DNA from 3 places in the Cytobacillus sp. FSL R7-0680 genome. Region 1 is predicted to be linked to each of the others. Evidence: a T-box and tRNA genes for the amino acid it is inferred to sense, from the RefSeq annotation. Region 1 holds a T-box; the other regions hold tRNA genes.

What was found. The T-box of region 1 lies ahead of ileS (isoleucine--tRNA ligase). A T-box ahead of a tRNA ligase gene usually reads a tRNA of that ligase, here a tRNA-Ile.
Region 2: it encodes a tRNA-Ile, which carries the amino acid that the T-box ahead of ileS (isoleucine--tRNA ligase) is inferred to sense. The anticodon was not compared.
Region 3: it encodes a tRNA-Ile, which carries the amino acid that the T-box ahead of ileS (isoleucine--tRNA ligase) is inferred to sense. The anticodon was not compared.

What each region holds. Positions count from the first base shown of each region.
Region 1 covers NZ_JBBPAO010000001.1:746,860-749,123, forward strand. Annotated here, with positions in the region: gene MKY26_RS03900 (YlmH family RNA-binding protein) at 1-292, shown strand, start outside; gene MKY26_RS03905 (DivIVA domain-containing protein) at 437-952, shown strand; T-box leader at 1,027-1,278, shown strand; gene ileS (isoleucine--tRNA ligase) at 1,376-2,264, shown strand, end outside.
Region 2 covers NZ_JBBPAO010000001.1:3,498,274-3,500,537, forward strand. Annotated here, with positions in the region: rRNA gene MKY26_RS17385 (16S ribosomal RNA) at 1-1,346, shown strand, start outside; tRNA gene MKY26_RS17390 (tRNA-Ile) at 1,446-1,522, shown strand; tRNA gene MKY26_RS17395 (tRNA-Ala) at 1,538-1,613, shown strand; rRNA gene MKY26_RS17400 (23S ribosomal RNA) at 1,765-2,264, shown strand, end outside.
Region 3 covers NZ_JBBPAO010000001.1:3,587,249-3,589,512, forward strand. Annotated here, with positions in the region: rRNA gene MKY26_RS17865 (16S ribosomal RNA) at 1-1,215, shown strand, start outside; tRNA gene MKY26_RS17870 (tRNA-Ile) at 1,315-1,391, shown strand; tRNA gene MKY26_RS17875 (tRNA-Ala) at 1,407-1,482, shown strand; rRNA gene MKY26_RS17880 (23S ribosomal RNA) at 1,736-2,264, shown strand, end outside.

The DNA.
Region 1 (2,264 bases):
TTCATCTGTTATCGATGCAAAAGAGCAGTGGCAAGAAAAAGTTTTTACAATGTCATCCTTAAGACTTGATACGCTTATTGCATCGATTTATAATTTTTCTAGACAAAAGGCGCAACAACTCATTTCTGCAAAAAAAGTAAAAGTAAATTGGGCAATGAAAGAAAATGTAGCATTCGATTGCCGTGAGAGTGATACAATTTCAGTAAGAGGCTATGGGCGCTGTATGGTTATTGCGATAGAGGGAAAAACGAAGAAAGAAAAATGGAAAGTAGTTGTCGGTATACAAAAATAATCTTTTTTAGCTATAATGATTATAGTGTTTTACCGATATAAAATTGAAAGTGTATCGAATTTTATGCAGGAATCTGCAAGAAACTGTCGAATTACATGTTAACAAATGTACATAATTTGACCAACTGATCTAGGAGGTGGCCTTATGCCATTAACACCATTAGATATTCATAACAAAGAGTTCAGCAAAGGTTTTCGTGGATATGATGAAGATGAAGTAAATGAGTTTTTAGATCAAGTGATTAAAGACTATGAAATCATTATTCGTGAGAAGAAGGAATTAGAAGAGCGTTTAAACGACTTAAATGAAAGAGTCGGACATTTTAATACGATTGAAGAGACGTTAAATAAGTCGATTGTTGTTGCACAAGAAGCTGGCGAAGAAGTGAAGCGAAACGCACAGAAAGAGGCAAAGTTAATTATTCGGGAAGCGGAGAAAAACGCCGATAGGATTGTGAATGAATCATTATCTAAAGCAAGGAAGATTGCGCTAGATATAGAAGATTTGAAAAAGCAATCGAAAGTATTTAGAAATCGTTTTAAAATGTTAATTGAAGCCCAATTAGATATGCTTCAGAATGATGACTGGGACCACTTAATGGAATATGAGCTAGATACAACAGAATTAAAGTCTACAAAAGAAGAAGAGTCTAGAGTATAAGATACTTTTATCTTATAAGATGTACGACGACTTGACGAAGTTGTATCCTATCGCATATAATCTAGAAAAAACATGATAAAACGATGACAGGGATAGTAGCATTCTATCTTACTTAAAAGAGTGGATTTCCACTTCAGCGATTCAGGGAAGGTGAAAGCCTGATATTAAGGAGAAGAATTTGAACATCACCCTTGAGTTCCTTACTTGAGCTAAAAAGTTAGAGTAAGGCGTAGACGTTCACGTTACGAATTGATTTTTGAGCGGATAGGAAATTTCTCTATCTACAAGGGTGGTACCGCGGGAATATATAACCTCTCGTCCCTTTTTTGGGATGAGGGGTTTTTTGTGTTTTTTCCGAGTACCTTATGTATGAACGCTACTTTGGTCATAATGTTATGTAGTATGTTGAGGAGGAAATGAGCTATGGATTACAAAGATACTTTATTAATGCCTAAAACAGATTTCCCAATGAGAGGAAATCTGCCAAAAAGAGAACCTGAAATGCAAACAGAATGGAATGAACAAGATATTTATGCAAAAGTGCTTGAGCGCACGAAAAATCAACCGTTGTTTGTCCTGCATGACGGTCCTCCTTATGCGAATGGCGATCTTCATATCGGACATGCGTTAAATAAAATTTTAAAAGACTTCATTAACCGCTATAAGTCAATGAGTGGTTACCATGCACCATATGTACCTGGTTGGGATACGCATGGATTACCCATTGAACAAGCGTTAACGAATAAAGGTGTAAAACGTAAAGAAATGACGGTAGCAGAATTCCGTAAGCTTTGTGAAGAATATGCGTACGGTCAAATCGAAAATCAACGTGAACAATTCATGCGATTAGGTGTTCGGGGAGATTGGGAAAATCCCTATATTACATTAAAACCTGCCTATGAGGCCCAACAAATCAAAGTTTTTGGTGAGATGGCGAAGAAAGGTTATATCTATAAAGGGAAGAAACCTGTATACTGGTCACCATCATCTGAGTCTGCATTAGCTGAAGCTGAGATTGAATATAAAGATAAGCAATCCGCTTCCATTTATGTAGGATTTAAAGTGAAAGATGGCAAAGATGTTTTAACTGATGACGTACGTATTGTTATTTGGACAACTACTCCTTGGACAATGCCAGCTAACTTAGGTATTTCTGTCCACCCGAAACTAAAATATGTTGTCGTTGAAGTGGATAACGAAAAATATTTAGTAGCTGAAGACCTGCTAGCGGCTGTATCAGAAGAGATTGGCTGGGAAAATCCTAAGGTCGTTCAAACCATTCAAGGTAGTGACTTAGAATATGTGACTGCTG
Region 2 (2,264 bases), 2.8 Mb from region 1:
TTGAAAGATGGTTCTGCTATCACTTACAGATGGGCCCGCGGCGCATTAGCTAGTTGGTGAGGTAACGGCTCACCAAGGCGACGATGCGTAGCCGACCTGAGAGGGTGATCGGCCACACTGGGACTGAGACACGGCCCAGACTCCTACGGGAGGCAGCAGTAGGGAATCTTCCGCAATGGACGAAAGTCTGACGGAGCAACGCCGCGTGAGTGATGAAGGTTTTCGGATCGTAAAACTCTGTTGTTAGGGAAGAACAAGTATCGGAGTAACTGCCGGTACCTTGACGGTACCTAACCAGAAAGCCACGGCTAACTACGTGCCAGCAGCCGCGGTAATACGTAGGTGGCAAGCGTTGTCCGGAATTATTGGGCGTAAAGCGCGCGCAGGCGGTTCCTTAAGTCTGATGTGAAAGCCCACGGCTCAACCGTGGAGGGTCATTGGAAACTGGGGAACTTGAGTGCAGAAGAGGAAAGTGGAATTCCAAGTGTAGCGGTGAAATGCGTAGAGATTTGGAGGAACACCAGTGGCGAAGGCGACTTTCTGGTCTGTAACTGACGCTGAGGCGCGAAAGCGTGGGGAGCAAACAGGATTAGATACCCTGGTAGTCCACGCCGTAAACGATGAGTGCTAAGTGTTAGAGGGTTTCCGCCCTTTAGTGCTGCAGCAAACGCATTAAGCACTCCGCCTGGGGAGTACGACCGCAAGGTTGAAACTCAAAGGAATTGACGGGGGCCCGCACAAGCGGTGGAGCATGTGGTTTAATTCGAAGCAACGCGAAGAACCTTACCAGGTCTTGACATCCTCTGACAATCCTAGAGATAGGACTTTCCCCTTCGGGGGACAGAGTGACAGGTGGTGCATGGTTGTCGTCAGCTCGTGTCGTGAGATGTTGGGTTAAGTCCCGCAACGAGCGCAACCCTTGATCTTAGTTGCCAGCATTTAGTTGGGCACTCTAAGGTGACTGCCGGTGACAAACCGGAGGAAGGTGGGGATGACGTCAAATCATCATGCCCCTTATGACCTGGGCTACACACGTGCTACAATGGATGGTACAAAGGGCTGCAAGACCGCGAGGTTTAGCCAATCCCATAAAACCATTCTCAGTTCGGATTGTAGGCTGCAACTCGCCTACATGAAGCCGGAATCGCTAGTAATCGCGGATCAGCATGCCGCGGTGAATACGTTCCCGGGCCTTGTACACACCGCCCGTCACACCACGAGAGTTTGTAACACCCGAAGTCGGTGGGGTAACCTTTTGGAGCCAGCCGCCTAAGGTGGGACAGATGATTGGGGTGAAGTCGTAACAAGGTAGCCGTATCGGAAGGTGCGGCTGGATCACCTCCTTTCTAAGGAATATACGGAATTAACTTGATGTTAGACTGTTCGTTCAGTTTTGAGAGTGCAATCTCTTTGATATGATTAAATACTTTACCGTGAAGTTATGTGGGCCTATAGCTCAGCTGGTTAGAGCGCACGCCTGATAAGCGTGAGGTCGATGGTTCGAGTCCATTTAGGCCCACCATTTTAACTTTAATACGGGGCCTTAGCTCAGCTGGGAGAGCGCCTGCTTTGCACGCAGGAGGTCAGCGGTTCGATCCCGCTAGGCTCCACCAACAAATTGTTCTTTGAAAACTAGATAATGTAATGAAGAAGATTACCGAGTAATCGCCACCTTAGTTATTTTCTCTCTATATAATAGAGTAGAGATACTAAACTTTTTTAAAACACACAACCGTGTGGGAAGCGAAAGCAACCCAAACATATGGTTAAGTTAATAAGGGCGCACGGTGAATGCCTTGGCACTAGGAGCCGATGAAGGACGGGACTAACACCGATATGCTTCGGGGAGCTGTAAGTAAGCTTTGATCCGGAGATTTCCGAATGGGGAAACCCCCTATCCGTTATGGGATAGGATCCATACCTGAATACATAGGGTATGGAAGGCAGACCCGGGGAACTGAAACATCTAAGTACCCGGAGGAAGAGAAAGCAAACGCGATTCCCTGAGTAGCGGCGAGCGAAACGGGATTAGCCCAAACCAAGAGGCTTGCCTCTTGGGGTTGTAGGACATTCTATACGGAGTTACAAAGGAACGAGATAGACGAAGAGGTCTGGAAAGGCCCGCCATAGGAGGTAAAAGCCCTGTAGTTGAAACTTCGTTCCCTCCAGAGTGGATCCTGAGTACGGCGGGACACGAGAAATCCCGTCGGAAGCAGGGAGGACCATCTCCCAAGGCTAAATACTCCCTAGTGACCGATAGTGAA
Region 3 (2,264 bases), 2.8 Mb from region 1:
CGGCCCAGACTCCTACGGGAGGCAGCAGTAGGGAATCTTCCGCAATGGACGAAAGTCTGACGGAGCAACGCCGCGTGAGTGATGAAGGTTTTCGGATCGTAAAACTCTGTTGTTAGGGAAGAACAAGTATCGGAGTAACTGCCGGTACCTTGACGGTACCTAACCAGAAAGCCACGGCTAACTACGTGCCAGCAGCCGCGGTAATACGTAGGTGGCAAGCGTTGTCCGGAATTATTGGGCGTAAAGCGCGCGCAGGCGGTTCCTTAAGTCTGATGTGAAAGCCCACGGCTCAACCGTGGAGGGTCATTGGAAACTGGGGAACTTGAGTGCAGAAGAGGAAAGTGGAATTCCAAGTGTAGCGGTGAAATGCGTAGAGATTTGGAGGAACACCAGTGGCGAAGGCGACTTTCTGGTCTGTAACTGACGCTGAGGCGCGAAAGCGTGGGGAGCAAACAGGATTAGATACCCTGGTAGTCCACGCCGTAAACGATGAGTGCTAAGTGTTAGAGGGTTTCCGCCCTTTAGTGCTGCAGCAAACGCATTAAGCACTCCGCCTGGGGAGTACGACCGCAAGGTTGAAACTCAAAGGAATTGACGGGGGCCCGCACAAGCGGTGGAGCATGTGGTTTAATTCGAAGCAACGCGAAGAACCTTACCAGGTCTTGACATCCTCTGACAATCCTAGAGATAGGACTTTCCCCTTCGGGGGACAGAGTGACAGGTGGTGCATGGTTGTCGTCAGCTCGTGTCGTGAGATGTTGGGTTAAGTCCCGCAACGAGCGCAACCCTTGATCTTAGTTGCCAGCATTTAGTTGGGCACTCTAAGGTGACTGCCGGTGACAAACCGGAGGAAGGTGGGGATGACGTCAAATCATCATGCCCCTTATGACCTGGGCTACACACGTGCTACAATGGATGGTACAAAGGGCTGCAAGACCGCGAGGTTTAGCCAATCCCATAAAACCATTCTCAGTTCGGATTGTAGGCTGCAACTCGCCTACATGAAGCCGGAATCGCTAGTAATCGCGGATCAGCATGCCGCGGTGAATACGTTCCCGGGCCTTGTACACACCGCCCGTCACACCACGAGAGTTTGTAACACCCGAAGTCGGTGGGGTAACCTTTTGGAGCCAGCCGCCTAAGGTGGGACAGATGATTGGGGTGAAGTCGTAACAAGGTAGCCGTATCGGAAGGTGCGGCTGGATCACCTCCTTTCTAAGGAATATACGGAATTGACTTGATGTTAGACTGTTCGTTCAGTTTTGAGAGTGCAATCTCTTTGATATGATTAAATACTTTACCGTGAAGTTATGTGGGCCTATAGCTCAGCTGGTTAGAGCGCACGCCTGATAAGCGTGAGGTCGATGGTTCGAGTCCATTTAGGCCCACCATTTTAACTTTAATACGGGGCCTTAGCTCAGCTGGGAGAGCGCCTGCTTTGCACGCAGGAGGTCAGCGGTTCGATCCCGCTAGGCTCCACCAACAAATTGTTCTTTGAAAACTAGATAATGTAATGAAGAAGATTACCGAGTAATCGCCACCTTAGTTATTTTCTCTCTATATAATAGAGTAGAGATACTAAACTTTTTTTAAAAACATACAACCGTGAGGGTTGTGAGAAGCCAGCAGTTCAAGGAAGCGAGCGAGGAAACACCGGAGTGTGCGTCTTGTGCACATGAGGATGTTGACGAGTGAGCTGACGCCGAAATGCGTAGCTTATCGCAAGCCGAACAATGGTTAAGTTAATAAGGGCGCACGGTGAATGCCTTGGCACTAGGAGCCGATGAAGGACGGGACTAACACCGATATGCTTCGGGGAGCTGTAAGTAAGCTTTGATCCGGAGATTTCCGAATGGGGAAACCCCCTATCCGTTATGGGATAGGATCCATACCTGAATACATAGGGTATGGAAGGCAGACCCGGGGAACTGAAACATCTAAGTACCCGGAGGAAGAGAAAGCAAACGCGATTCCCTGAGTAGCGGCGAGCGAAACGGGATTAGCCCAAACCAAGAGGCTTGCCTCTTGGGGTTGTAGGACATTCTATACGGAGTTACAAAGGAACGAGATAGACGAAGAGGTCTGGAAAGGCCCGCCATAGGAGGTAAAAGCCCTGTAGTTGAAACTTCGTTCCCTCCAGAGTGGATCCTGAGTACGGCGGGACACGAGAAATCCCGTCGGAAGCAGGGAGGACCATCTCCCAAGGCTAAATACTCCCTAGTGACCGATAGTGAACCAGTACCGTGAGGGAAAGGTGAAAAGCA